Regions from separate parts of the Gordonia alkaliphila genome, predicted to be linked through region 3. Evidence: predicted binding sites of a transcription regulator. Region 3 holds the regulator's gene; each other region holds the start of a gene.

Region 1 (9,928 bases), on a different contig from region 3:
GCGCGAAGTCCCGCTTCACGATCCGGTCCTCCAGCGACTGGTAGCTCATGACGGCCAGCCGACCGCCCACCGCGAGCAGCTCCAGCGACGCGGGAACCACGGCGCGGAGCGAATCCAGCTCCCGGTTCACCTCGATGCGCAGCGCCTGGAAGGTGCGCTTGGCCGGGTGGCCCCCGGTGCGCCGGGTGGCGGCGGGGATGGTGGCGTACAGCAACTCCACCAGCCGTCCACTGGTGGTGAACGGCTCCTGCTCGCGCGCCCGCAGGACCGCGGAGGCGATCTTTCCGGCGAACCGCTCCTCGCCGTACTCGCTCAGGACGCGCGCCAGCGCGCCGTGATCGTAGGTGTTGAGGATGTCGGCGGCGGTGAGCTCGTCGTCGTCGTTCATCCGCATGTCCAGCGGTGCGTCGACGGCGTAGGCGAAGCCCCGCTCGGCCTGATCGAGTTGCATCGACGAGACTCCGAGATCCAGCAGAATGCCGTCGACCTCGGCGAGCCCGGCCGCTGCGGCCACGTCACCGATCTCGTCGTACCGGGCGTGGTGGAAGTGCATGCGTTCGCCGAACGGCGCCAGCCGCTGCGTCGCGATCTCGAGAGCGTGTTCGTCACGGTCGATCCCGTGCACCGTGAGTCCGGGCAGCCGGGTCAGGATCAGTTCGGTGTGGCCACCGGCGCCGAGGGTGCCGTCGATCAGCACCGCCCCGGACCCGTCGGCGTTGCCGCGCGTCAGTGCGGGACGGAGGAGTTCGAACATCCGATCCGCCAAGACCGGCACGTGCCCGTGCTCGGACGACGTCGATTCGGACACACCGATCACCTCTCCCCTGTTTCCTGCTGATGGCATTGCTCGTGGCGGAATTCCTGCCGACGAGGTCGTCGAGCGGCCCTGTCGAAGAAGCGGAACTGCGGTGAGGCGGGGTCCCCGCCCGGTGCGCACCTGACGCTGGGGAAGTACGTCAGGGTCGGCCGGGCCGAGGCCTCGCCTCACCGCAGCAGTCCAGTTCTTCACTTGTCGTCTAGACGATCGCGTCCAAAGCGGCGGAACCGCCGGCCGCGAAGGCCTCCTCGTGCGTGGCCTGGTACTCCGCCCACCGAGCGGCGTCCCAGATCTCCAGGTGGTCGTACTGGCCGGTGACCACGCAGTCCTTCTGCAAGCGCGCCCACTGGCGCAGTCCCGCGGACAGGTTGACCCGGCCCTGACCGTCGAGCGTCTGCTCGTCGGCGCCGGCCAACATCAGCCGGACGTAGGCACGCGCTTCCGGATTGTTGCGCGACGCCTCGTTCGCTTTCGCGGCGGTGACGTCGAACTCCTCGGCGGGATACACCGACAAGCTGTGATCGAGACCCTGTGTGACCACAACCCCTCCTGACAGCGCGTTCCGAAACTTGGCCGGCAGCGTGAGCCGTCCCTTGTCGTCCAGCTTTGGGGTGTAGGTCCCGACGAAGCCAGGCACGTCGCCACCTCCTACCCCGGTATCAGCGGGAGAACCTGAGCTCTCCGGTCGATGTGCACCACATTACCCCACTTTGCTCCACAATCCACCACCCACGCCCCACTTCCCCACCACCTGCGGACATAGTCACAGGTCAGCGGCACATTAGCGGGGGCGTGCCGTTTTAAAGCACGCCGCGCGTCCGTGCTGCTGAGCTGGTGGAGGGTGCGCCGAAATGGCACTGAAGTGGCCAATGGGATCTGCCGATACCCCAAAGTGGGGGGAAGTGGGTGATCGGGGTGGGGCGCGGTGGGGAGGACCCGAGAGCGCTGCCGTCTGGTGCAGTCACCAGGCGACTGCACCAGACGGCAGAGTGCCCGGGGATGCAGACGGGGGCCGCAACCTGAAGAGGTTGCGGCCCCCGTCTGGGAGTCAGTGGCGGCGCACGGCCGCGCAGGAATGTCTAGTGATCGCCGCGGTCGAAGCGCCGATTGAAACGGTCCTCCATACGCGAGCTCAGCGAGCCCTTGCCCGCAGACTTCGTCGACCCCCGCTTAGCCGGGCCCGCGGAAGCCGGACCGCCGCGCGGACTGAGCACCAGCAGCAGACCGCCGGCGAACATCACGAAGAAGCCGACCAGGCTGAGGATCTTCAGCTCACCGATCTGCACGTCGACCATGAGGCCACCGACCAGGAGCGCCAAGCCCACGATGAACAGCAACGCGGCCTGCCATTGGCGGCGCGCACCGGGGCGGCCGACACGCTGCTTGCTGACGCTCGAGACGAACTTCGGATCCTCGGCGTACAGCGCGCTCTCAATCTCGTCGAGCATCCGCTGCTCATGTTCCGAAAGCGGCACCGCTCTCCTCCCTCACTGTCCGAGCAACGCAAACGACGGGGCATCGGCGCCTGCTATCCACCCATGATACGAGCAGAATCGATAAACGACCACTTTTCTCCGGCGAAGCGCACATCACGCGCCCACCATCCGCTCCGCGGACGCCGCCCCGGGCAGTCGGCCCTGCTCATAGGCCAACAGGTTGGCGTCGGCCGCGTCGAGGAATTCGGCCGCACGACGCTCCACCCGGGCACACAGCGTGTCGTCGACCCGCGACACCAGACCGGCCTCCACACGCGCACGCATCGTGGACAGTCCACTGAAGTATTCGGCGAGATCGGCATACTCCGGCGCCACCGCCTTGATCCGGCTCCAGGCGTCCCGGGCGTTCCGGCGGCGACGCACCGGACCGAGCGGCTCGTGCACGGCCAACACCGCACCGGCCGCACGGATGGCCGCCAGATAGAACTGCCGGAAGCGTTCGGCGCCGTCGTCGTGCACGGCGGTCGCGCCGTCGAACAACACTTCGGCACGGTCGAGCAGATCGCGACTGCGATGCACCACGCGGGGATCGGGACTATTCGGTGCCATGGGGCCGCCTCCTTCGTTGAAGAGAACGTCTCATGAGCCTCGGACATTTCCGCTCCACCGATGACCACTGCCCACCCGTTTTCGAGGGCGGGGCCGCACACGGAAGCGGCGGTCCGACGTCTTCCCCGTCGCACCGCCGCTTCCCTTTATCGAACTTCTGTTCGATATTCTCAGGCTATCCCGCGCCGGGCCCGCGAGGCAAGTAAGGATAGTGTCTCCGACGAGACCGAACAGACAGCCGAGAGGGACGCGAGTGGGGGCACCGATGTCGATCCGATTGATCGCACTGCCCGCCGACGACGCCCAGGCCTGGTTGGATCCGGCGGTGCACACCTACGTGACCGCGATGCGTTATCCCCGCGGCACCGAACAGGGCCGCATCAGCCTGTGGCGAGAACACCTCGGACGTCCCGGCTGGACGGCGATCGGCGCCCTCGCCCAACTCTCTCCGATGGAGCTGCGGCGCCCGACGAATGCGCGACGCCGCGTCACCGCGCCCTGGACCACCGGGCACGAGGCCCTGGTCGGGGTGGCTTACGGCTACACCGGCGCGGCCGACCAGTGGTGGAATCGGCAACTCCGCGCCGGCCTGGGCCGCCGCGGACTGACGGCGGCCCAGGTCCAGGATCTGGTCACCGACTACTTCGAACTCACCGAACTGCACGTGCACCCGTCGGCGCAGGGCCGCGGGATCGGCGCCGCACTGCTGACCGCGCTGCTGACCGGCCGCCCGGAGTCGCAAGTGCTGCTCTCCACGCCCGAGGTGCCCGATGAGCGCAATCGCGCCTGGTCGCTGTACCGACGCTTCGGATTTCAGGACGTCCTGCGCGATTTCACCTTCGTCGGCGATCCGCGGCCGTTCGCATTCCTCGGCCGCCCCCTGCCGCTGCCGCCGCCCGCGCCCGGGTTCGGCTGAACATTCCGAGCACGCCCTGCCCGGCATCACCGTAGGCCTCTGGCACGATGACACACGTGCCTTCTCTCCCCCGCTCCCGGACCGTCCGCCGATCTCCGGCGGCGCTCTGCGTCGTTCTGCTCGCGCTGACCGGACTGCTCAGCAGCTGCATGACCCGGTCGGAGACCGTCGGCGACCAGTTCTCCGGCGTCGTGATCGTGGCGGCCAACCCCGAGACCGGGCCCGCGGTACCGAGTTTCGACGTCCCCGCCTCGCTGGCCGGCTCCGTCCACGTGAGCTCGTTCCCGAACGAGTTCAGCGAGAAGGACCGGGAGCAGCAGGAACCCGAAGATCAGGAGGAGAACGAGCAGGCGCCCTCGCCGGTCGGCAAGGTCGGCTCGCGGTTGACGTACACCAACCTCACCGCGGGCCAGTTCTCACAGCTGGGCGATATCGTCTCCAGCGCCCTGGACTCGGGCGCGACGATCGACCTGAGTGCCACGCGCAGCGGCGACATCGTCCGGATGCGGGGCGCCGCCGCGCTCACCGAGCTGGCGCCCGCCCTGTACTACGTGTCGATCACCGTCGAGTTCGCCGGCCCGGTGGTGGCCACCAACGGCACGCGGGCCGGTGATACCTCGGTCACCTGGACCCCGGTGCCGGGCCAGACCGCGGAGTTCAACGCCGATGTCGAGTACGCCGACCCGGCGACCGCCGCGCTGCCCAGCTGGACCTGGTTCCTGGTGATCCTGTGCCTGGCCATCGTCGGCGTGGTCGCGGCGACGGCCTATCGCTTCCGCGACCGGACGCCGCGCTACTCGGACGCCGCGCGCACGTCGTCGACGACGACGGACGCGGACGCTGCGAGCGTCGCGGGCGCCGAAGTGAAGGCCCCCGAAGACGCCACGCCCACGTCCTGACTTCGACGGTCAGGCGGCCGGGCCGTCAGGCCGGAGCGAGGGCTCCGCGGGTGTCCACGCCCAGGCGGTCGAGGACCTCACTGGTGGCGCGCGCGAAGTTGAGGCTGCAGAAGTGCAGGCACGGAACGCCCTCGGCGATCAGCCGCTCGGACATCTCGGTGCACAGGTCGATGCCGACGGCCCGGACGGCCGCCCGGTTCTCCTCCGGACCGTCGCCGGCCGCTGCGGCCAGACGCTCGGCCACCGGAGCAGGCAGCACACTGCCGGACAGCTCCACCATCCGGCGCACGCTCTGCAGCGAGGTGATGGGCATGAGGCCCGGGATCAGCGGCTTGGCGCCCTGTTCCGGATCCGCAGCAACCACGCGATCGCGCAGGCGCAGGAAGTCGTCGGTATCGAAGAAGATCTGCGAGATCGAGTATTCGGCGCCGGCCCGCAGCTTGCGCACCAGGTTGGCGGTGTCGGCCGCCAGATCGGGGGCACGGTGATGCCCTTCCGGGAACGACGCGACGCCGACCTGGAAGTCGCCGAGGGTGCCGATCAGCTCCACCAGTTCGCTGGCGTACTCCACCCCGTCGGGGTGCTTGACCCACTCGCCGAGCGGGTCACCCGGCGGGTCGCCGCGCAGCGCCAGCAGGTTGGTGATGCCCTGGTCGGCGTAGGCGCCGACCAGGCCGCGCAACTCGTCGATGCTGTGGTTGACGGCGGTCAGGTGCGCCACGGTGGTCAGGGTGGTGGTGGTCGCCAGTTCCCCGGCGATGCGCACGGTGCGGTCGCGGGTGGACCCGCCCGCCCCGTAGGTCAGGGACACGAAAGCCGGTCCCATGCGTTCGAAAACCCGCACGGCGTGCCAGAGTCGGGCCTCTTCGTCCGCCGATCGTGGCGGGAAGAACTCGACGGAGAACGGTACCGGGCCGCTGTGCGGCGCGGCGAGCCGTTCGATGACAGACGACTGCCCCAGGGGCTCCACGGGAAGGACACTCACCCTGCCGATAGTACGGATCACCGCCGTACCCACCGATTCCTCGCACGAGTTTTACGCACCGTCGCCGACCCCCTTGACCGCGACGCACAACTGGGCTATTGCCGTCCGGCGGTGGCCGACGACGCTTCCGCGCCCCGGTAGGCTTACCCGCGTGTTGAGCCAGCAGCAGGTACCCGGCGCCGTCGAGAACATCCTGCGGGACTTCGTGGCCGCGACGGCCCCGTCCCTCGACGAGATCTCTCCGGTGGTGGCCGAGGCCGGTGCAGCCTTGGCGGAGTTCGTCCTCACCGGTGGCAAGCGTCTGCGCCCCCTTTTCGTGCACGCCGGATGGCAGTGCGCGGCGACCGGACCGGAGGCCACGGCCACCGAGGCACTCGCGCTGCGGGTGGGCGGCGCGATCGAACTGATCCAGGCGTGCGCGCTGGTGCACGACGACATCCTCGATCGCAGCGACACCCGCCGCGGCCGGCCCACGGTGCACCGGCGGTTCTCCGCGCTGCACCGTGATCAGCGCTGGACCGGCGACAGTGCGCACCACGGCGCGTCGGTGGCCATTCTGCTCGGCGACCTGGCCCTGGCCTGGGCCGACGACCTGGTGCACGGCCTGGCCCCCACCGCCACGAACACCGAGGACGAGACCGCCCCGACTCCCCTGCCGCCGGCGGCGGGCACCCTCTGGGCCCGGATGCGCACCGAGGTCCTCGGCGGACAGCTCCTGGACATCACCAACGAAGCGTCGGCCGACGAAACGGTCGACGCCGCCTACCGGGTGATGAAGTACAAGACCGCCGCCTACACGGTGGCCCGGCCCCTGCAGATCGGCGCGGCCCTCGGCGGCGGCTCCGCCGCACTCTCCGAGTCGCTGTGGCGGATCGGCTCCGACCTCGGTCTCGCCTTCCAGTTGCGCGACGATCTGCTCGGCGTCTTCGGCGATCCGGAGCAGACCGGCAAGCCGTCCGGCGACGATCTGGTGACCGGCAAGCGGACCGTGCTGGTGGCGCAGGCGCTCGCCGACTCCGATGCGCCCACCGCCGACACCCTGCGCGGCCTCCTGGGCCGCCCCCTGTCGGCGGACGAATTGGTCACGGCGCGCGGTATTCTCATCGATTCCGGCGCCCTGACCTCGGTGGAGGGTCAGATCGACGCGCACCTGCAGACCGCGCTCGGCGAGATCGATGCGCTCGCCACGTCGGTCGGCGCACGCGAGGACCTCACCGCCCTCGCGTACCGCATCGCGCACCGGCAGAAGTGAGGCAGCACTGATGGCCGCTCCACCCCATGTCGTCGTCATCGGCGCGGGCCTGTCCGGGCTGGCGGCCGCGGCCCGGCTGCGCGGTCGCGGCTGCGCGGTGACCGTCGTCGAAGCTGCCGACACCCCGGGCGGCCTGGTCCGCACCGAGACTCTCGACGGACACCGATTCGACACCGGCGCAACGATTCTCACGATGCCCGAGCTGATCGTCGACCCGCTGACCGAGCTCGGCCTGACCCCGGCCGAGGTCCTGGACCGACTGGCGCTGCGGCCGGTGGATCCCGGGTACGTGATGAACTACGCCGACGGCTCCGCGCTGGCCTTGCCGCACCACGCCGCCGACATCCCGGACGCGGTGGCCGAGGCCTTCGGCCCGCGGGCGGCCCGCGGCACCGATGATCTCCTGCGATGGCTCCGCCAGGTGTACGACGCCGAGTTCGACGTCTTCATCGACCGCAACTACGGCGGCCTCCGCGACCTCACCGGACCCGAAACCCGCAGGGCGGCAACCGAACTCGTCAAGCTCCGCACCCTGGGCGGCCTGACCGGCGCCGTCGCCCGCTTCGTGGACGACGAACGCGTCCAGCGCGCCTTCACCTTCCAGGCCCTGTACGCGGGCGTCCCGCCGCACCGGGCGCGGGCCATCTACGCGATCATCGCCGACATGGACATCGGCCGCGGCCTGTCCGCGCCGGTCGGCGGCATGGGCCGGGTGGGCGCGGTGATGGCCGACGCCCTCGTCGACGCCGACACCGCGATCGCCTACGGGTCCCGCGCCACCGCGATCGTGCACGACGGCGGGCGGGCGACCGGCGTCGTCGTCGACGGCGACACGCTGCCCGCCGACGCCGTGATCGCCACCGCCGAACGCGACACCGTCGCCGCGCTGGTGGGCCGCCGTCCCCGCCGCAAGCTCCGGTACTCGCCGAGCGCACTCGTGGTGCACGGGCTGCTGCCGGTCGGCGTCACCGACGACTGGTCGGCCGGCCACCACACCCTGGATTTCGGTGCGGCGTGGTCGCAGACCTTCGCCGAGATCACCGGACGCCCCGGCGCGCCGATGTCCGACGGCTCGTTCCTGCTCACCCGCAGCGCCGTCAGCGACCCGGACACGTTCGTCGCCGACGGACTGGAGTCGGTGTCGGTGCTCGCGCCGACCCCGAACCTGGACAGCGCACCCCTGGACTGGGACGCGATCGCCGAGCCCTACGCGGCCGAGGTGCTCGCCACACTCGCTGCGCGCGGCTACCGCGGGCTGGACCGACTGCAGGTGCTGCGCATCGACCATCCGAAGTCCTGGCAGCGGTCCGGGCTCCCCGCGGGCACACCGTTCTCGGCCGCGCACACCGCGACGCAGACCGGCCCGTTGCGCACCCGGAACACCTGGCCGGGTCTGGACAACCTGTTCCTGGCCGGCAGCGCCACGGTGCCCGGCGTGGGCATCCCGCCGGTGCTCGTCTCCGGCGGACTCGCCGCCGACCGCGTCACCGCGCGGCTGGCCGAGGCGCTGGCGACGGCGGGGTCCCTGCCGAGGTCGGCGCGGTGACCGCACTCCGGCGCTGGGTGCGCACACACCCGGATGCCGGGCTCGGCTTCCTCGGTGCGGTGCTGCTGAGCATCGGCACCTACGGTCTGGCCGACATCCCCCGCAACGACGCCACCCTGGCCGACCTCGGTCTCGCGCCGATGAGCTACGGCCACGGCAAGACCCTGTCGTGGCTGGTGTTCTGGGGCGGCGCCGCCCTCATGGTGATCGCCTGGGTGCGTATCGGGCGCGCGATGGCCGCCGACGAGGGCGGCTGGGATCTGCGCAGCACCCGGCTGACCGTCTACTCCTGGACCGCGCCGCTGCTCTTCGCCATCCCGGTGTTCAGCCGCGACGTCTACGCCTACCTCGGGCAGGCGCGGGTGCTGGCGGCCGGCTTCAACCCCTACTACGACGGTCCGGCGCACTATCCCGGCCCCATCGTCGACTCGATGGCGCAGATCTGGGCGCCCACCACCTCCCCGTACAGCCCGGCCTTCCTCCTGCTGGCCCGCGGCGTGGTCGGCGTCTCCGGCGACAACGTGTGGCTCGGCGTCTTCCTGATGCGCCTGGTGCTGCTCGTCGGCCTGGTGCTCAGCGTGTGGGCGCTGCCGAAGATCGCCGCACGCTTCGGCGCGGCGCCGCCCGCGGCCCTGTGGCTGATCCTGCTCAATCCGATGCTGCTGGCCCACCTGGTGGGCGGACCGCACTTGGAACTGCTGATGATGGGCTTCCTCGCCGCGGGCATCGCGGTCGCCCTCACCGGCCGCCCGGTACTCGGCCTGCTCCTGCTGGGCTGCGCGGCGTCGATCAAGATCACCGCCGCCATCGCAATCCCGTTCGTGTTCTGGATCTGGCTCGACCAGGTGCGCAGGCGCCGCGCGGTGACCGGTCGCGATCGGGTCGGTATCTTCGCCGCCACCGCGCTCGTGCCGGTCGCCGTCTTCGGCGTCTTCACCCTGCTCCTCGGGTTGGGTGTGGGCTGGATCAACGGCCTCTCCTGGGCCTCGCGCATCATCAATCCGTTCACCGTGCCGACGCTGGTGGGCCACGTGGTGACCTACGTGGCCGCCCCCTGGCAGGTGTGGAACCTGCAGGAGGTGCTGCCGGTGACGCGAGCCGTGGGCCAGGCCGTGCTCGCCGTGCTGCTGGTGTGGCTGTGGTGGCGGTTCCGCACCGACGCGCGCAGCGCCATGGCCGGCGCCGGGTGGGCGATGCTCGCGCTGCTGCTCCTCGAGCCGTCGACCCTGCCGTGGTACTACGTGTGGGCCCTGGTGTTCGCGGTGGCCTTCCCGCTGCCGCTCTGGGTCCGCCAGGTGGTGGTCGGCGTCAGCGTCTACTTCTTCATCGTCTTCCAGCCCGACGACTCGATCCTGTTCTACAAGCCGATAGAATCGTTGCTGGCCATCGCACTCGCGGTGCTGGCCGCGCTCGCGCTCGGCCGCCCCGATCCGCTGCGCCTGGGCCGGGCGCGTCGATGGGCGTTCGC
Region 2 (9,928 bases), on a different contig from region 3:
GCAGCGGCGCCAACGGCGAGGGCCTGCGGCTGCACGTGCCCGACGGCACCGTGGTCCTGGACACCGACGGCAACATCCTGGCCGACTTGGTCGGGGAGGGCACCGAATTCATCGCAGGCAAGGGCGGCCGCGGCGGTCTGGGCAACGCGGCACTCGCGTCCCGCGCCCGCAAGGCGCCCGGCTTCGCCCTGCTCGGCGAGCCCGGCGAAGAACGCGAACTGGTCCTCGAACTCAAGTCGGTGGCCGACGTCGGCCTCGTCGGCTTCCCGTCGGCGGGCAAGTCGTCGTTGGTGTCGGTCCTCTCGGCCGCCAAGCCGAAGATCGCCGACTACCCGTTCACCACGCTCGCGCCGAATCTCGGCGTCGTGACGGCGGGGGAGGACACCTTCACCGTCGCCGACGTCCCCGGACTGATCCCGGGCGCCTCGCAGGGCCGCGGGCTGGGCCTGGACTTCCTGCGCCACCTCGAGCGCTGCGCCGTGCTGGCCCACGTCGTCGACTGTGCGACCCTGGAACCCGGTCGCGACCCGATCTCCGACATCGACGCCCTCGAAGCCGAACTGGCCGCGTACCAGCCGGTGCTCGCCGAGGACCATTCGCTCGGCGACCTCGCGAGCCGTCCGCGCATCGTGGTGCTGAACAAGGTGGACATCCCCGAGGCCGACGAACTCGCCGACCTCGTGGAAGCCGACATCGCCGAGCGCGGCTGGCCGGTCTTCCGCGTCTCCGCGGTGGCCCAGAAGGGTCTGTCCGAACTGAAGTACGCGCTCGCCGCGATGGTCCGCGAGTACCGACGCGCCCACGCCGAGCCGGTCGCCAAGCGCGCCGTGATCCGTCCGAAGCCGGTCGACCGTGCCGAGTTCACCATCGTCGATGATCCCGAGATCCCGGGCGGCTTCATCGTCCGCGGCGAACGCCCGGAGCGCTGGATCCGGCAGACGCAGTTCGAGAACGACGAGGCGGTGGGCTACCTGGCCGACCGTTTGAACCGACTCGGGGTGGAAGATGCCCTGGTCAAGCGCGGTGCCAAGACCGGCGCCGCGGTGACCATCGCCGGAGTGACCTTCGACTGGGAGCCGTCGGTGCCGATGGCCGACGACGTGCCGCTCACCGGACGCGGCACCGACATCCGCCTCGAGCGCAACGAGCGTATCGGCGCCGCCGAGCGCAAGGCCGCCCGCAAGCTGCGCCGCCAGCGCGCCGACGAGGCCGACGGCGAGAGCCTGGGCTGGTCCGACGAGGACGACGACCTCGATGAGTGAGGTGCGCGCAGCCATCGCGCAGGCGCGCACCATCGTGGTCAAGATCGGCTCGTCGGCCATCACCGACCTGGACACCGGCATCGACCACGCCCGTCTCGATTCGCTGGTCGACGCACTGGAAGCGCGGATGCGCGCGGGCAGTGACGTGGTGGTCGTCTCCTCGGGCGCCGTGGGTGCCGGCATCGCGCCGCTGGGTTTGAAGAAGCGGCCGACCGATCTGGCCACCAAGCAGGCCGCCGCCAGCGTCGGCCAGTTGAAGCTCGCGCAGGCCTGGGATGCGTCCTTCGCCCGCTACGACCGCACCGTGGGGCAGGTCCTGCTGACGGCCGACGACGTGTCGAACCGGGCGCACCACGCCAACGCCCAGCGCACCCTGGATCGTCTGCGCGCCCTGCACGCGGTGGCCGTGGTCAACGAGAACGACACCGTCGCCACCAACGAACTGCGCTTCGGCGACAACGATCGCCTCGGTGCGCTGGTCGCGCACCTGACGGTCGCCGACGCGCTCGTGCTGCTCTCCGACGTCGACGGGCTGTACACCGGGGATCCGCGCAAGCCGGGTCCGGACGGGCAGCCCGCACGGCTGATCGCCGAGGTGTCCGGTCCGGAGGATCTGGACGGGGTGATCGCCGGCAGCGGCGGCGCCCTCGGGACCGGCGGCATGGCCTCCAAACTGTCCGCCGCCCGTCTGGCCGCCGACTCCGGTGTCCCGGTGCTGCTCGCCGCCGCGGCCGATGCGAATCATGCGCTGGCGGATGCCTCCGTCGGCACGGTCTTCGCGGCCCGCCCGCAGCGACTGTCGGCCCGGCGATTCTGGGTCCGTCACGCGGCAGAAGCCTTGGGCCGCCTGACGATCGACGCCGGAGCGGTCGAGGCCGTCGTCGGTCGACGTCGTTCCCTCCTGGCCGCCGGGGTGACCGGCGTGAGCGGTGGATTCTCCAGCGGCGACGTGGTGGAACTGGCCGGCCCGGACGGGACGGTGTGTGCGCGCGGTGTGGTGTCCTTCGACGCCGACGACATCGCGACGATGGCCGGCAAGTCCACCGACGACCTCCCGTCGGACCTGAGCCGACCGGTGATCCACGCCGACCAGCTGGTGCGCACCTAGAACGGCGGTACGTACCTAGAACGGTGGTGCGTCGCAGGCTTCGGAGGCACGACGGCGTGCGTTACGGAGGCGAGCTCGGGTGGCGCGGCGCCAGGCGTGCTTGTACGCGGTAGCGGCTCTACGGCCGCCCCCGGAAGTGCACGCATCGGCCGGAGCTCGCGCAGTGAACCCGTCGCCGGGATCGGCCGGTTCGGGCGGAGCCTGGGCCAGGTGATCGCAGCGCAGTTCCGCCAGTTGCGGCACCAGCCACTGGTTGGGTGCGGCGGTGTCCACGCCGATCCCGCACCGAAGAGTCATGGACGTCCACACCGTGCCGTCCTCGGCCACCCACAGGTCGTCGACCCATCCCTCTTCTGGATTACGTTCGCCCAGAAAAGTCTTCAGCAGATGATGGGTCTTGCACTTGGGGCCGATATTGCAGAGACACGTCGGCCCGCCGGAAGCCGGGCAGACGTGATCGAATTCTTCGATGTGGTCGAGTTCGCAGTTCCAGGCCGGTCGTTCGCAGCCGGGGACGGTGCAGGTGGCGAACAGGCCGCGCACCAGATTGTCCAGGGCGGCGGTGGGCCGGTAGGGGTCGGCCGGTTGGCTGGTGTGGACGATCCGCGCGGGGCGAGGACGGTCCGGGTCCGGAGCTTGTTCGGTCAGGTCGTCCAGATCCAGGTCGCGCACGGTGGCGTCGTCGCGGCGGGCCAGATCGCGGGCGTGATCGGCGCTGATGGGACCGTAGCCGTCGAGGTAGGCGGGCTCGTCGTCGGCGCCGTCGAGCGTGGACTTCTGGCAGACCGCGTGGATGACGATCCGCGCCTGCCGGTCCGAGATCTCCTGCTCGCCCAAGGTGCTCACGCAGGTCGACGGGTCCGGGCACTCGCAGCGGAACGCCAGGCCGCGTAGGCGCGCGATCGCCGCGGCGGAGCGCCGCTGCCCCACGGTGCGCGGATCATGCGGGCAGACACCCTCGGCGAGGGCGTTGACGGCCGCTAGGGCGAGCTGGATCTCCTCCGCATCGGCGGTCACGTGGAGGCCGCCCAGCCCGTCCGGGTAGTCGCGGCCGGTGACATTCTTCCGTTTCTGTGCCTTCTCCCGGCGCCGCCGCACGGCGTCACCGTCGTGCCGGGTGACGATCCGGTCCGCGATCCTGCGGGCGCTGGCGTCGGAGATGTGTCCGGCGCCGGCGATGGCTTGGCAGAGGTCGGCATCGACCGCGGCGACCAACGCGGGATCGTCGACGATGTCGGTCCGGTCGACGACGGTGTCGAACATGGTCCGACTGACGATGCCCTCGCGAAGTAGCTGCGCCGTCTTCGGCAGACGCTCGGACATCGTGACGGCGCGACCGACCAGCGATCGTGCCTCCGAGTCGCGGACGGCGAACAGGACGGCGACTTCGGCGGTCGCGACGGTGTAGGGGTCGAACAGGTCCTTCTGCTCGCCGCCGCCGCGCACGGCATCGTCGAGCTTGGCCAACGCGATGTCGAGGAACTCACCGATCGCGGTCAGTTGCGCCCAATACAGATAGGACTGGCCACGATGCGCATTGGCGGCGAACAGCAACCAGTCGTGGCATTGCGTGCGCTCATCGTCGTCGGGCTCCGGTGGGACCATCCCCGCGGGGGAGAGGTCCACGCGATTCCACGGCGAGCTGCGATCGATGTGAACCATGTCGACCCCCTGCCGTATCGGATCACGCGCATCGGCTCATCTGTTCGATGGCTCTGTGGTCCACTTTACCGCACATCTCGGTGTGCGCAAGGGATTTCTCGAACTAATTTTCGACACTTTCCTGGAGCAGTTCGGTGGCTGCGGGGAGCACGATTTCGCAGCGATGGTCGATCTTGAGGGTGGCGAGGTCGTCGCCGCGGGTGCCGCCGCGATTGACGATCACGACGGGTTTGCCGTGCTTGGCGGCGTATCGAACGAAGCGCAGCCCGGACATCACGGTGAGTGAACTGCCTGCCACCAGGAGTGCATCGGCGTCGTCGACCATCGAGAAGGCTTGCGTCACAACGTCTTTCGGCGCCACCTCGCCGAAGTAGACGATGTCCGGCTTCAGCGTGCCGCCGCAGACGGGGCAGCCCACGGTGACGAAGTCGGCGGTGTCGTCGAGGACGGCGTCGGCGTCGGGCGCCACCTCGATGGCGCCGCGTCCGACGACGCGCTCACGGAATCCCGGGTTGGCCGCCTCGAGCGCCTCGTCGAGCCGGTGGCGCGACATCCGGTGCCCGCACTGCAGGCACACCACTCGGCCGTACGAACCGTGCAAGTCGAGCACGCGCCGTGAGCCGGCCTTGAGGTGGAGCATGTCGACGTTCTGGGTGAGGACGCCGGTGATCAGGCCCGCGTCCTCCAATTCGGCGAGGGCACGGTGGGCGGCGTTGGGCTCGCTGGCATCCATGTGCCGCCAGCCCAGGTGATTACGCGCCCAGTAGTGACGCTGGAAATCCGCCGAGCTCAGGAACATGTCGATGGTCATCGGCGTGCGGGCCGGTGACCCGGGGCTGCGGTAGTCGGGAATGCCCGACGGGGTGGACAGGCCGGCTCCGGTCAGCGCGAGTGTGCGCCGACCGGCCAGCAACTGTGCCAGCTCGCGACTGCGCCCGACCGGATCGGGGTCGGGCGCAGTCGGTGGGGCGGGGGTCCAGGCCGCGACGGAGCGCATGCTCCCATGGTGGCACAGGACCGGTGCACAGGGGTCAGGCGTCCACGCTGACCAGCGGATACACGCCGTTCTCGTCGTGCACCTCGGTGCCGACCACCGGCGGGTTGAAGACGCACAGCATCCGCATCGGGATGCCCTGGTCCACGGTCACCGTGTGCCGCTCGTGGCCGTCGAGCAGGTACATGGTGTCCGGCGCCAGGGGGTAGTCGACGCCGGTCTCCCGGTCGGTCAGGGTGCCGGTGCCTTCGATCAGCCAGACGGCCTCGACGTGGTTGGCGTAGTGGAACTCGTTGACCGAGCCGGGCTCGATCGTGGTCTCGTGGAACGAGAAACCCACTCGGTCGCCGCCGAGCACGATGCGCTTGGAGCGCCAGTGCCCGGCTGCGACGTCCCGGTCGGTCCCGGTGATCTCCTCGGTGGTGCGCACGATCATGCGGTCACCGCCTTCGGCGCCGGGTTCACCACGGCGACGGCCTCGCGCAGGATTGACAGTCCGTGGATCAGGTCGTCCTCGTCGATGGTCAGCGGCGGCAGCAGCTTGATCACCTCGTCGTTGGGACCGGAGGTCTCGGCCAGCAGGCCCGATTCGTAGGCGATCGCGCATGCCTCGGCGGCCAGGGAGGCCTCCTCGAACACCAGGCCGGCCACCATGCCGCGGCCGCGGTGGGACATGCCCGGGTGACGCGTGCAGATCTCGTCGAAGGCCTCGGCGATGATCGCGCCCTTGCGAGCGACGTCGCGGGTCAGTAGGTCGTCGGCCCAGAACTTGTTGAGCGCGGCGGTGGCGGTGACGAACGCCGGGTTGTTGCCGCGGAAGGTGCCGTTGTGTTCGCCCGGCGACCACACGTCCAGTTCCGGCTTCATCAGGGTCAGTGCCAGCGGGAGGCCGTAGCCGCCGATCGACTTCGACAGCGTGACGATGTCCGGGGTGATGCCGGCGAACTCGAAGGAGAAGAACTCGCCGGTGCGGCCGCAGCCCATCTGCACGTCGTCGACGATCAGCAGGATCTCGCGGTCGTAGCAGAGCTCGGCGAGCGCACGCAGCCACTCGGCGCGCGCCACGTTGACGCCGCCCTCGCCCTGCACGGTCTCCACGATCACCGCGGCGGGACGGTTCAAGCCGGAGCCCTGGTCGTCGAGCACGCGCTCGAACCAGCCGAAGTCCTCGACGGTGCCGTCGAAGTAGTTGTCGAAGGGCATCGGGGTGCTGTGCACCAGCGGGACGCCGGCGCCGGCGCGCTTGTTCGCGTTGCCGGTGACCGACAGCGAGCCGAGCGTCATGCCGTGGAAGGCGTTGGTGAAGCTGATGATCGACTCGCGACCGGTCACCTTGCGGGCGAGCTTCAGCGCCGATTCGACGGCGTTGGTGCCGGTGGGACCGGGGAACTGCACCTTGTAGTCCAGCTTGCGCGGCGCCAGGATCCGGTCCTGGAAGGTCTGCAGGAACTCACCCTTGGCGCGGGTCGACATGTCCAGGCCGTGCGTGATGCCGTCGCGCACCACGTAGTCGATCAGGGCGTCCTTGAGCGTCGGGTCGTTGTGCCCGTAATTGAGCGCACCGGCGCCGGCGAAGAAGTCGAGATACTGCTTGCCGTCGACATCGGTGATCCACGATCCGCTGGCGGTGTCGAACAGGGCCGGCCAGTTCCGGCAGTAGGTGCGGACTTCGGATTCGTATTTACTGAAAGTGGTGTCGTCCACGTGCGTTTCGAGTGTTGTCATCGTTCTATTCCCCTTTATGGAGTTGTCGTCCTGCATGAGCTCTGCGAGCCCGTAGAATTCCCCGGCCGGTGATTTCTAGCCTCGGGACAGGATGTACAGATCCTCTGGTTGGTGGGCATCCGGAAAGACGTCGGCGTCGAACAACGACTCCGATCGGATGTCGAGGCCGAGCTGCTCGGCGGCCGCGGCGAAGAGTCGCTGCGAGCCGACGTTGTCGGGACTGATGGTGGTGTGCAGGCAGGTCACCCCGGCCGTCTGGGCGCGGGTGAACAGGTCGGTCAGCATGCGGGCGGCGATTCCTGCGCCGCGTTGATCCGCATCGACGGCCACTTGCCAGACCATCAGCACGTTCGGCTGATCAGGTCGGCGATAGCCCGTCACGAAACCCACCGGATTTCCGGCGGATTCGGCCACGATCGACGTCTCGGCGAAATCGTGACACCAGAGCACATAGGCGTAGCTGGAATTCACGTCGAGCACGTGCGTGTCGCGAGCGATCTCCCACAATCTGATTCCGTCGTCGACCACCGGTTTCCGAAATTTCACTTCGGAGTCGCGGTGCTGCCTTGATTTCGGTATATCCGGATTCATGACGTTACCGACGTTAACGAGAACCGAGACCAATGTCAGGTGTGTCCCCGGAATGGGTGACGGATCGGCCGGTTCGTTACTGCTCAGCGGGTAAATGTGGGGTAAGTCACAATGGGTCCGGTCGGGCTTGTCGTCGGGGGCTTAGGATGGGTGCATCATGCCTCGAATCATCGCCGGATCGTTCCGTGGTCGCCGACTGGCGGCACCCGCTCAGAGCACCCGTCCAACCTCCGATCGCGTCCGCGAGGCGATCGCCTCGATGCTCGGTTCGCGGACCGATATCGCCGATGCGCGGGTGCTCGACCTCTACGCCGGCACCGGGGCCCTGGCGCTGGAGACACTGTCCCGCGGCGCCGGGCAGGCCGTGCTCGTCGAAGCCGACCGCAAAGCCGCCACGGTGGCGCGCGAGAACATCGCCCACTGCGGGGCCGGTGACCGGGCGCGCGTCGTGCAGCGCACCGCCGAGTCGTTCCTGGCCGCACCGTCGTCGGTGTTCGATCTGGTATTCCTCGATCCGCCGTACGCGCTCAGCGCCGACGCGGTGACCGCGGTGCTGGCGGCACTGCCACCGCACCTGGCGCCGGGGGCGTGGGTGGTCCTCGAACGCGCGAGTCGCGACGAGGATCCACGGTGGCCGGACGCGCTGGAAGAAGTCGCGCGCAAGGACTACGGCGACACCACCGTCACGCTCGCCCAGTTGGTGTAGCCCCAGTCGGTGTCGCCCCAGTCGGCATTGCAGCAGGTGGGTAAGGTCTGGGCTCATGAGTGCAGCTGTGTGCCCCGGCTCCTACGATCCCTTCACCCGCGGACATCGTTTCGTGGTGGAGAAGGCCGCTCAGCGGTTCGACCGCGTCATCGTCGCCGTGGTGGTGAACCCGAACAAGCGCGGCATGTTCACCGTCGACGAGCGCATCGCGCTGATTGAAGCCGACTGCGCCGATCTGCCCAACGTCGAGGTGCGGAGCTGGACCGGACTGCTGGTGGATCTGGTCCGCGAGGAGGACGCCACCACCATCGTCAAGGGCCTGCGGTCGGAGACCGACTTCGCCTACGAGGTGCCGATGGCCCAGATGAATCGCGAGCTCTCCGGCGCCGAGACCTTCTTCATGGTGACCGATCCGAAGTTCGCGCACGTCTCTAGTTCGCTGGTCAAGGAAGTGGCCAAGCTGGGTGGGGAGACCTCGCCGTACCTGTCGCCGGCCATTCACGCGGCGCTGATGGATCGCATCGAGGACGTCCGCTCGGTCTAAGGGGCGAATCGCGACACGCCCACGCGCCTCCCCAGTCACACGAACAACATTCGGCACAATGGCCTCAGAATTAACGACCAGGCCAGACTTTCGCTGCTGCGCCGGATTGGGGTAACCGTGTACCGCTGCTTCGAGGCAATGGAAGAACTGATCGCGATCGTCGAGGAGGCACGTAGCGTCCCGATGTCCGCGAATTGCGTCGTCCCGCGCGAGGCCGTGCGGGAGCTGCTCGCCGATCTGCGCGAGGCGCTGCCCATCGAGCTCGACGATGCGCAGGACGTGCTCGACGAGCGCGACTCGCTGATCGACAATGCCCGCGAGAGCGCCGACACCATGGTCACTACGGCCGAGCAGGACAGCCAGGCCATGATGGCGCAGGCCCGCGCCGAGTCCGACCGCATGCTGTCCGAGGCCAAGAGTCGTGCCGACCGCATGGTCGACGAGGCCACCGCCCACGCCGCGTCGATCCAGCAGAACGCCGCCGACGAAGCACAGCGCCTGCAGCACAGTGCCCAGCGCGAGCACGAGGCCGTCACCGGCCGCGCCCGTTCCGAGGCCGCCCGCGTGATCGAGGCCGGCAACGCGAACTACGAGAAGTCGGTGTCCGACGGCATCGCCGAGCAGCAGCGCCTGGTCTCCGAGGCCGAAGTGGTGATCGCCGCCAAGAGCGAGGCCGACCGCATCGTCGACTCCGCGTACGCCGAGTCCGATCGCCTGCGCGGCGAATGCGACGTCTACGTCGACGAGAAGCTGGCCGGCTTCGAAGAGGTGCTGACCGGCACGCTGCGTTCGGTGAACCGCGGTCGCCAGCAGCTGCGCACCGGTGCGGCCATGCACGACTACGTCGAGTACCCGCACCAGTACGAGCAGGGGCCGCGCGCAGCCGCCCCGATGGCCGGCTGATCGGAGTTTGGCGCGCACGCTAAAATGTGCGGCGTGAGCGCCTTGCCTAGCACCAGTCCCTATGTGATCGATGTGCGGAGTCTGCCGCGCCGCCCCGGCTCGATGATCGAGGTGGAGCGCACCGTCGTCGTTCCCGAGCGGATCGGCGCCGAGATGATCGGCATCGAGGCCGGCTCGGAGATCGACCTGACCCTGCGATTGGAGTCGGTGTCCGAGGGCGTGCTGGTCAGCGGCACCGCGAGCGCCGACCTCGAAGGCCAGTGCGGTCGTTGCCTGGAGCCGCTGTCCGACGGCGTCACGGTGTACATCACCGAACTGTTCGCCTACCCGGACAGCGTCACCGAGCAGACCACCGACGAAGAGGACGTGTCCCGGCTCGTCGACGACGAGGTGGACCTGGAACAGCTGATCATCGACCTGGTCGGCACTGAGC
Region 3 (9,928 bases):
CGCGTCCCCTGCTCGAGCACGTCCACGCGGGCGGCTTCGACTGGTTGGTCCCGGGGCTGCGCAGCGAGTTGGTCACCGCGCTGATCCGGTCCCTGCCCAAGGGATTGCGCAAGTCCCTCTCGCCGGCCCAGCAGTACGCCGATCTGGTCCTCAGCAAGATCACACCGCGCTCCGAGCACCTGCTGCCCGCCCTCGCGCGAGAACTCGGCGAGATCGCTCGCATCAGCCTGTCCCCCAGCGACTTTCGCACCGACGACCTGCCGGCCCACCTGCGCATCCATTTCGCGGTCACCGACGCCGGCGGCGCGATCATCGGCCGCGCCGACCGCTTGGAACCGCTGCGCGCCGAGTTCGGCCGTGCACCCGCCCCCGCTGCGGCCGCACCGGTGTACCGAGACTGGAAGCCGGACGGCATCGGCACCCTCGCGGAGCGCCGCGACGACGTGGTGGCCGGCCAACCCGTCGTCACCTACCCCACCCTGGCGCCCGTCGGCGACGGCGTCCGAGTGAGTGAGGCGACGTCGGCGAGCGCTCGCGACGCGGGCATCGCCGCCGGCGTCGCCCACCTGTTGGCGCAGGCGATCACCCCGTTGAACAAGAAGGTCGCCAACGGTCTGCCACCGGCCGAGCGCCTCGCGCTGAGCCAGAATCCGTACGCCGACCCGCAGCAGCTGTTCGCCGACTGCACACGTCGCGCCATCGCCGACACCCTAGCCAAGGAACCGGACGTGGCGTCGCTTCGCACCCCGGAACAGTTCGCCGCGCTGCGCGAGCGTCTGTCACCGGTGATCCGCGCCGCCGCACCGGAGTACTTCATGCACGCCGCCCGCGCCCTGGCCGCGCTCGGCCCCACCGCCCGCGCCGTCGACGCGCACAGCGGCAGCGCCGCGGCCGACGACGTTGCCGAGCAGACCGCGCACCTGATCTTCGACGGCTTCGTCGGCGAGACTCCGCTGGCGCACCTGCTCCATCTACCGCGCTACCTGTCGGCGGCCCAGGCCCGACTGAACGCGCTCCCCGGCTCCGCCGCCCGCGACAACGCCGGCCTCGACACGGTGGACCGGGTCATCGCGCACTGGAACCGACGACTCGCGGCGCTTCCTGCGCACCGGCACGACGCCCTCAACGACCTGGTTCACTGGCAGTTGGAGGAACTGCGGGTCAGCTTGTTCGCGCAGCAGCTGGGGACCTCGGGACCGATCTCGGAGAAGCGGGTGATGAAGGCCATCGAGTCCTTCGAGTGAGGCGGGCCTTCGAGTGAGGCTGATCCGCACGCAGCGGCGGTGGGTCAGCCGACCGGTTCGCGGCGCGAATCCTTGCGCAGATCGTCGATCTCGCGCTGAAAGTCGTCGGCGGATTCGAAGGACCGATAAACCGACGCGAACCGCAGGTAGGCCACCTCGTCGAGGTCCCGCAGCGGCCCGAGGATCGCCAGGCCGACCTCGTGGCTGGGGATCTCGGCCGATCCCGAGGCGCGGACGGTGTTCTCCACCGCGGCCGCCAGCTGCGCCAGCGAATCCTCGGTGACCGATCGGCCCTGGCACGCCCGGCGCACACCCTTCATCACCTTTTCCCGGTTGAAGGGCTCGGTGACGCCGTTGCGCTTGACCACCGCCAGCACCGCCGACTCGACGGTGGTGAACCGGCGACTGCATTCCGAGCACGACCGGCGGCGTCGAATCGACGCTCCGTCGTCGGAGGCGCGCGAATCAACCACTCGGGTGTCGTCGTTCTTGCAGAACGGGCATCGCATGCCCCCAGCGTACTCGGCGCCATCGCGGCCTCAGCGGTAGGCGGGCACCACGAGCGCCTGACCGGGGCGCAGTCCGCTGGCGTCGAGACCGTTCAGGTCGCGCACCGTGGCGATCACCGACGCCGCGGAGCGATCCGGAGCGATCCGCTCGGCCAACGACGACAGCGACTCACCGCTGCGCACGTGGACCACCTCGGTCTGGGCCGGCACGCCGCTGACGGCCTTCTCGTAGTCCTCACCGACCATGCCGAGCACGACGACCACGGCGGCCAGCGCGGCACCGAGGAGCACGCCGGCCGCCCAGCGACGACGCACCGCCGTCGAACGATCCACGGTGTTCGAACGGGCACGGGCCGCCCGAGCGGCGCTCGTGGTCGGCGACGCAGTGCGCTCGGCGCGCCGCGCCGGACGCGTTCGAACGCTCGGTGCCGGGCACACCGGGGTGGCGGCGGCGACCGCGCGCGGACGTCGGCCGGTGGCCCGGCAGGTGGTCTGAATCAGGGGAACGTCGCAGGTCATCGTGGTGGACTGCGGCAGCGTCGAGGCGGACGCGGGGCGGCGGGTCAGCAGCTCGGTCATCGTGGAACTCCCATCGTTCGTACGTTCGATGAACTCTTGTTCGATAGTTAACACCACGCCTCGGACATCCGCTACGACACGTCGAACAATTGTTTGATTTCTGTGACCTACTCGACTAAATTGGAGGGCGACCCCGATCGAAAGGAAGTTCGATGAACGACGGACCGCACACGTCGAACGTGGACCCGCTGTTGTCGACGGCCACCCTGGAGGCCTCACTGACGCAGCGTCAGCGCGAAGTTCTCGAGTACATCCGCTCCTCGGTGCGCGAACGCGGCTATCCGCCGAGCATTCGCGAGATCGGTGAGGCCGTCGGCCTCGCCTCCACCTCGTCGGTGGCGCACCAGCTGCGCACGCTCGAGCGCCGCGGGCTGCTCAAGCGCGATCCGCACCGTCCGCGCGCGGTGAATGTCCGCGACGAGCAGCGCACCCCGCCCCCGGCCGCCGATCAGGCGGATCCGAACGTCCCCGCACCGGCCTACGTCCCGGTGCTCGGCCGGATCGCGGCCGGCGGCCCGATCCTCGCCGAGGAAGCGGTCGAGGACGTCTTCCCGCTGCCCAAGGAACTGGTCGGCGAGGGCTCCCTGTTCCTGCTGCGCGTAGTCGGCGAGTCGATGATCGACGCGGCGATCTGCGACGGCGACTGGGTGGTGGTGCGTCAGCAGAACGTGGCCGACAACGGCGACATCGTCGCCGCCATGATCGACGGCGAGGCCACCGTGAAGACGTTCAAGCGGATCGACGGACACGTGTGGCTGCTGCCGCACAACGAGCACTTCGAGCCCATCCCGGGCGACGACGCCGCGATCCTCGGCAAGGTCGTCACCGTGATGCGGCGCCTCTGACGCCGGTTCAGCCCAATACCGCCCGGGCCGCAGCCCGGCCGTCGACGGGACTGTCGGCGGCCACTGCGGCCTGAGCGGCGGCGGCGCACTGGTCCAGCGTCACGGTCGCGAGCTTGCGACCCACCGGCGCGGCGGCGGCGGGCGCGCACGACAGCGAGCTGACGCCCAGCCCCACCAGAACGCAGGCCAACAGCGGGTCGGCGGCCGCCTCGCCGCAGACCCCCACCGGCTTGTCGGCTGCTCGGCCTGCCGCCCCGACCCGTTCCACCAGCGCCAGGACGGCCGGCTGCCACGGGTCGGTCAGCGCCGCCAATTCGGCGGACATCCGGTCGGCGGCCATCGTGTACTGCGTCAGATCGTTGGTGCCGATGGACACGAAGTCCACTTCGGCCAGGATCTTCTCGGCCTGCACCGCCGCCGACGGCACCTCGATCATCACCCCCGGAGTCAACCCGCGCTCGCGCACCTGCGCCGCGAACTCGCGGGCCTCCGCCACCGTCGCGACCATCGGGGCCATCACCCACGGCACCGCGCCGGCGCCGTCCGCGGCCGCCGCGATCGCATCGAGTTGGTGCTCACGGATCTCCGGGTGCGTCGCCACGATGCGGTTGCCGCGCACCCCCATAGCCGGATTGTCCTCGTGGGGATGGTTCACGAAACGCAGCGGCTTGTCCGATCCGGCGTCGAGGGTGCGGATCACCACCTTGTCGCCGTCGAAGGCGTCGATGACTTCGCGGTAGAGGCTCTGCTGCTGCGCCACCGAGGGCTCGTCGGGGCGCTCCAGGAAGGCCAGCTCGGTACGGAACAGTCCGACCCCGGCCAGAATGCCGAGATCGGCGGCGCTGCGCGCGGAGACACCGTCGGCCACGTTCCCCAGAATCGCCACGGCGTGCCCGTCGGCCGTGCGGCCGGGTCCGCGCCACTGCGCCACTTCGGCCGCCAACTGCTGTGCCGCCTCGACCGCCGCGGCGATCTGCTCCGCATCCGGGTCGACGCCCACCACGCCCCGTTCGCCGTCGACGAAGACCATGGCTCCCGTATCGACCCGATTCAGGTCGGCGACGGCCACGACGCACGGAATGCCGAGTTGCCGGGCGATGATCGCCGTGTGGCTCGACGGCCCGCCCAAGCGGGTGGCCAGGGCCACCACCAGCTTCGGATCCAGGCCGGCGGTGTCGGCCGGGGCCAGATCGTCGGCCAGCAGGACCGACGGCTGCTCGGGCAGTGGGATGCCCGGCTCCGGTAGGCCGAGAACCTCGGCGACCACCCGGTTGCGGATGTCGGCGAGGTCGGTGACGCGTTCGGCCATCAGCCCGCCGAGTTTGGCGAACATGTCGGAGATCGTGTCGATCGCCCGCACGGTGGCCGCGGCGGCCGGCGTGCCCTTCTCGATCAGTCCGGTGGCGGTGGCGATCCACGCGCGGTCCTTGGCCAGGGCGGCGGTCGCCGCCAGCACTTCCGCCGTACTGCCGGTGTTGGCCCGGGCCCGCGCGGTGAAGCGCTCCGCCACCGTCTCGGCTGCGGCGACGAAGCGTGCGGCCTCGGCCGCGCGCTCGGTTTCGGGAATCTCCGCGGCCGCGTCGACGTCGTACTCCGGCACGCCGGACACTCGGATCACCGGCCCGTAGGCGAGTCCGGATACGACCGGCGTGCCGACCACCGCGGCGACGGCCCCATAGTTCTGTGCGGTACTGCTCTCCACCTGTGCCATGTGATCGAGATTACAGTGAACCCTTGACTTGTCAACACGTTCACAGGTAAACACAGATATAACCAATCCAGGACGGGAGGGCTTCCGTGTACGCCGAAGAACGCCAACAGGCCATTGCCACCGAGGTGCGCAACCACGGCCGCGTCGCGGTGGCCGAACTCGCCGTGCGCTTCGACGTGACCGGGGAGACCGTGCGCCGTGACCTCGGGGTGCTGGCCGACCAGGGCGTCCTGGTCCGCGTCCACGGCGGCGCCGTCCGGCCGGATCTGGGCGAAGTGGTCGAGGAACCCGATCTGGGCCAGCGCGAACGGTCGCGGGCACCGGAGAAGTCGGCGATCGGGCTGGCCGCCCAGGCGTTCCTGCCACCCGACGGCGGCTCGGCCCTCTTCGATGCGGGCACCACCACGCTGCGCGCCGCACTCGCGGTGCCGCCCGAACGCCGCTTGACGGTGGTCACCAATGCGGTTCCGCTCGCCGGGCATCTGTCCACCCTGCCGAACTGCGAGGTGACCCTCGTCGGCGGTCGCATTCGCGGGAAGACGCAGGCCGCGGTGGGAACCGAGACCGTCGACGCACTCCGCCGGCTGCGGGTCAACCTCGCCTTCCTCGGCACCAACGGACTGAGCCGCACGCACGGCCTGTCCACCCCGGATGCCGACGAAGCCGCCACCAAGTCCGCTATGATCGCCGCCGCCGAACAGGTGGTGGTGCTGGCCGACTCCAGCAAGTTCCACCGCGAACACCTCGTGAGTTTCGGGGCGCTGAGCGACGTCGACGTGATCGTCACCGACGGTGGACTGAACCCGGCGGTGCGGCGGGAACTGCAAGACCTCGACATCGAGGTGGTGATCGCATGATCGTCACCGTGACGGCCAATCCCAGCGTGGATCGGACCATCTCCCTCGACGCACCACTCGCCCGCGGTCACGTGCAACGCGCCGCAGCGGTGACGAACCAGCCGGGCGGCAAGGGCATCAACGTGGCCCGCGCGGTGCACGGAGCCGGACTGAGAACCCTTGCGGTCCTGCCTGCGGGACCGTCGGACCCGCTGCGCATCCAGCTGGAGGCCACCGGCCTGCCGCACCGCAGCGTCCCGATCGATCAGCCGGTGCGCACCAACCTGACCATCGCCGAACCGGACGGCACCACCACCAAGGTCAACGAGCCCGGCCCCGGGCTGTCCGCCGGCGAGCTGGCCCGGCTGACCGACCTGGTCGCAGCAGCCGCCGCCGATGCCCGGTGGGTGGCGCTGTGCGGTTCCCTGCCTCCCGGAGTGCCGGACGACTGGTACGCCGCCGTCACCGCGCGCCTGCACGCGGGCGGACACCGGGTGTCCGTCGACACCTCGGGGCCGCCGCTGCTGGCGATCGCCGGTGCCCGACCCGATCTGCTCAAGCCCAACGCCTTCGAGCTCGCCGAACTGATCGGGGGCGATGGCGCCTCGCTGGAGGCCGCCGCCGAGGCCGGAGATCTGACGCCGGTCCAGTCCGCCGCGTCCGCGCTCGCCGCGCGCACCGGCGGGGCCGTCCTCACCACGCTCGGCGCGGCCGGTGCCGTGCTCACCACCGCCGAAGGCTCCTGGTTCGCGACACCGCCGCAGATCCGGGTGCGCAGCACGGTCGGTGCCGGTGACTCGTCGCTGGCCGGCTACCTCATCGCCGAGCATCGCGGGGCGTCGCCGGAGGACCGGCTGCGCACCGCGGTCGCCTACGGCTCGGCGGCTGCCGCGTTGCCCGGCACCACTCCCCCCGACCCCACCGATCTCGACCTGGCCGGCGTTCACGTCCGGCCCCTGTCCTGACGCCGCACGCACGAGAAGAAGGAACCCCTCATGGCCGAACCGATCATCACGTCCGAGCTGGTCCTGCTCGACGCGGACGCGGGTGCCGACGCGGAGGCGGTGATCGCCGCGCTCGCACAGACGCTCGGTGCCACCGGCCGGTGCACCGATCCCGACGAGCTCGTCACCGCCGCCCTCGCCCGGGAGGCGTCCTCACCCACCGGACTGCCCGGCGGCTTGGCCATCCCGCACGCCCGCGTCGACTCGGTGACCACTGCGTCGCTGGTGATGGCCCGGCTGTCGCACAAGGTCGACTTCGGCGCCGCCGACGGCCCGGCCGACATCGTCTTCCTGATCGCCGCACCGGGCGGTGCGGGCAGCGCGCACATGAAGCTGCTCAGTTCGCTGGCCCGGGCGCTGGTCCGGCCCGACTTCGTCGCAGCTCTGCGTGCGGCGCCGGACGAGGCCGCGGTCGTCGAACTGGTCGACGAGGCGGTGAACCCGCCCCCGAAACCCGCTCCCGACGCGGCACCCTCCGCAGCCGCACCGGTGCCCGCCGAGCCGGCGACCACCGCACCGGCCGAGTCCGCCGAGTCGGCGCAACAGCCCGTGCGCATTCTCGCGGTGACCGCGTGCCCCACCGGCATCGCGCACACCTACATGGCCGCCGATGCACTGTCGTTGGCCGCCGAACGCGCCGGGGTCGAGTTCAGCGTGGAGCCGCAGGGCTCGTCCGGAACCACGCCGTTCACCGCCGCCGCCCTCGAGCAGGCCGATGCGGTCATCTTCGCCACCGACGTGGGGGTCAAGGGCCGCGAACGATTCGCCGGTAAGCCGGTCATCGAATCGGGCGTGAAACGGGCCATCAACAGTCCCGACGACATGATCGCCGAAGCCGTCGCGGCCGCCGCCGACCCGCGGGCCCGGCGCGTCCCGGCCGGCAGTGGTGCCGCGTCCGAGGCCGCCGACGACGGCGGTTCGACCATCGGCCTCGGCGGCCGCCTCAAGCAGGCGCTGCTGACCGGCGTCAGTTACATGATCCCGTTCGTCGCCGCCGGCGGCCTCCTCATGGCCCTCGGTTTCCTGTTCGGCGGCTACGAGATCGCGAACGCGAGAGTCTGTGTGCCGCAAGGACTCGTCGACGGCGACGTCACGTACCCGGCGGGCTGTCTCGGCGGCATGAACGACGCCGCGTTCTACGCGCTCAACAACACCCTCTGGAATCTGCCGCCCGGCGGCCTGCTGCAGTATCTGGGCGCCGTCTTCTTCGCGATCGGCATCCTGGTGATGGCCTTCATGGTGCCGGTGCTCGCCGGCTACATCGCCTTCGCCATCGCCGACCGTCCCGGCATCGCCCCCGGTTTCGCGGCCGGTGCGGTCTCCCTCGCCGTCGGCGCCGGCTTCATCGGCGGCCTGATCGGCGGCCTCTTCGCCGGTGTGGTGGCGCTGTGGTTCACCCGCCTGAAGCTGCCGCGCTGGGCGGCCGGCCTGATGCCCGTCGTCATCATCCCGCTGTGCGTCACCCTCATCGTCGGCGGCATCATGTACATGTTCCTCGGCGGACCGCTGAGCTGGCTCAACGAGCAGATGGAAGACGGCCTCAACTCGATGTCGGGCAGCTCCAAGATCGTGCTCGGCGTGGTCGTCGGCCTGATGATGTGCTTCGACCTGGGCGGCCCGGTGAACAAGGCGGCCTACGCCTTCGCCGTGGCCGGACTCGGTCTGGCCGAGGCCGGCGAGGCCCAGTGGCAGATCATGGCCGCGGTGATGGCGGCCGGCATGGTGCCCCCGCTCGCCCTGGCGCTGGCGTCGACGGTGCTGCGTCCGAGCACGTTCACCGAGCCGGAGCGGGAGAACGGCAAGGCCGCCTGGCTGCTGGGTGCGTCGTTCATCTCCGAGGGCGCCATCCCGTTCGCCGCCGCCGACCCGTTCCGCGTGATTCCGGCGATGATGCTGGGCGGCGCGGTCACCGGCGGTCTGTCGATGGCCCTCGACGTCCAGCTCCGTGCCCCGCACGGCGGCGTGTTCGTGATGTTCGCGATGAACGGCACCTGGTGGAAGTTCCTCATCGCGCTCGCCGTCGGCACCGCGGTCTCCGCCTTCGCCGTGGTCGCCGCCAAGCAGTTCCGGCGCGCGGACGCCGAAGCCGCGCCACAGCCGATCCCCGCGTAATAGATTCAGCCCCAATCCCACCCGACACGACCCGTACCACCCATCGAAAGGTAACCCTCATGGCAACCAGCACCGTCACCGTCGGCTCGGCCGTCGGCCTGCACGCCCGTCCGGCCACGATCATCGCCGAAGCGGCCGCCGCCCTGTCCACGCCCGTGACCCTCGCGACCGAGGGCGGCGAACCGGTGGACGCCGGCAGCGCCCTGATGATCATGACCCTCGGCGCGGAGAAGGGCGCCACCGTGATCGTCGAGAGCGACGACCAGGCCGCCGTCGACCAGATCGCGGCACTGGTGGCCCGCGACCTCGACGCCGAATAGGCACCGGCACACCAGAAGGCGTCAGCCCCGCTCGTCGACGACGGCGGGGCTGACGCGTGCGGTGCTCGAGCGGGCTGCTACTCCGCCACCACGAGGTCGGCGTACTCGGCGGCGAGCGCCTTCGGCATCTGCACACGCAGCCGGGTGCCGGTCTCGGTGTGCTCGGTGTTCAGGACGTGCGCCTGCTGGTGCAGTCGGGCGATCACCTCGCCGCGGTCGAACGGCACCTCGAGGACGGCCTCCACGTCGTCGGCCGCCACGAATTCGGCGATCCGCGCGAACAGTTCGTCGAGGCCCTCACCGGATCGTGCGGAGACGAAGACCGCGTCGCGGTACTCGCCGCGGAGGGCGGTCATCCGGGTGGCGTCGACCGCGTCGATCTTGTTGATCACCAGCAGTTCCGGCGGCGGAGTCGCGTCCTCCTCGGCGAACACCTCGCCGAGAACCTTGCGCACCGCGGAGATCTGCTTGCCGGGGAAGGCGTCGGCGCCATCGACCACGTGGATCAGCAGATCGGCGTGCACCGCCTCCTCCAGCGTCGACCGGAACGCTTCGACCAGCTGGGTGGGCAGGTGGCGGACGAAACCGACGGTGTCGGTGAAGACCACCTCGTGTCCGTCGGCGAGCTTGCCGCGGCGGGTGGTCGGATCCAGGGTCGCGAACAATGCGTCCTGCACCAGCACCCCGGAGCCGGTCATCGCGTTCACGAGACTCGACTTGCCCGCGTTGGTGTAGCCGACCACCGTCAGTGCGGGCACTCCGCCGCGA

The links. The regulator LexA, encoded in region 3, represses DNA repair genes until DNA is damaged. The targets are predictions, from matches to a motif close to CGAACANNTGTTCG.
Region 1: ABD989_RS08070 (SAV_6107 family HEPN domain-containing protein) is a predicted target of LexA. The motif match lies at 3,013-3,026, and genes of this name have one in related genera.
Region 2: ABD989_RS10660 (HNH endonuclease signature motif containing protein) is a predicted target of LexA. The motif match lies at 4,066-4,079, and genes of this name have one in related genera.

The regions. Positions count from the first base shown of each region.
Region 1 is NZ_BAABIE010000006.1:56,868-66,795, reverse strand. Features, by position in the region: gene rsmH (16S rRNA (cytosine(1402)-N(4))-methyltransferase RsmH) at 1-844, opposite strand, end outside; gene mraZ (division/cell wall cluster transcriptional repressor MraZ) at 1,017-1,454, opposite strand; gene ABD989_RS08075 (DUF3040 domain-containing protein) at 1,897-2,292, opposite strand; gene ABD989_RS08070 (SAV_6107 family HEPN domain-containing protein) at 2,407-2,862, opposite strand; gene ABD989_RS08065 (GNAT family N-acetyltransferase) at 3,128-3,778, shown strand; gene ABD989_RS08060 (LppM family (lipo)protein) at 3,835-4,677, shown strand; gene ABD989_RS08055 (methylenetetrahydrofolate reductase) at 4,703-5,662, opposite strand; gene ABD989_RS08050 (polyprenyl synthetase family protein) at 5,814-6,914, shown strand; gene crtI (phytoene desaturase family protein) at 6,925-8,460, shown strand; gene mptB (polyprenol phosphomannose-dependent alpha 1,6 mannosyltransferase MptB) at 8,457-9,928, shown strand, end outside.
Region 2 is NZ_BAABIE010000009.1:4,434-14,361, reverse strand. Features, by position in the region: gene obgE (GTPase ObgE) at 1-1,262, shown strand, start outside; gene proB (glutamate 5-kinase) at 1,255-2,370, shown strand; gene ABD989_RS10660 (HNH endonuclease signature motif containing protein) at 2,386-4,032, opposite strand; gene ABD989_RS10655 (Sir2 family NAD-dependent protein deacetylase) at 4,136-5,029, opposite strand; gene ABD989_RS10650 (ectoine synthase) at 5,064-5,462, opposite strand; gene ectB (diaminobutyrate--2-oxoglutarate transaminase) at 5,459-6,751, opposite strand; gene ectA (diaminobutyrate acetyltransferase) at 6,827-7,342, opposite strand; gene rsmD (16S rRNA (guanine(966)-N(2))-methyltransferase RsmD) at 7,500-8,048, shown strand; gene coaD (pantetheine-phosphate adenylyltransferase) at 8,104-8,592, shown strand; gene ABD989_RS10625 (DivIVA domain-containing protein) at 8,710-9,495, shown strand; gene ABD989_RS10620 (YceD family protein) at 9,520-9,928, shown strand, end outside.
Region 3 is NZ_BAABIE010000002.1:231,954-241,881, forward strand. Features, by position in the region: gene hrpA (ATP-dependent RNA helicase HrpA) at 1-1,244, shown strand, start outside; gene nrdR (transcriptional regulator NrdR) at 1,289-1,753, opposite strand; gene ABD989_RS02985 (LysM peptidoglycan-binding domain-containing protein) at 1,784-2,332, opposite strand; gene lexA (transcriptional repressor LexA) at 2,485-3,177, shown strand; gene ABD989_RS02995 (phosphoenolpyruvate--protein phosphotransferase) at 3,185-4,888, opposite strand; gene ABD989_RS03000 (DeoR/GlpR family DNA-binding transcription regulator) at 4,975-5,745, shown strand; gene ABD989_RS03005 (1-phosphofructokinase family hexose kinase) at 5,742-6,689, shown strand; gene ABD989_RS03010 (PTS fructose transporter subunit IIABC) at 6,720-8,840, shown strand; gene ABD989_RS03015 (HPr family phosphocarrier protein) at 8,900-9,160, shown strand; gene hflX (GTPase HflX) at 9,238-9,928, opposite strand, start outside.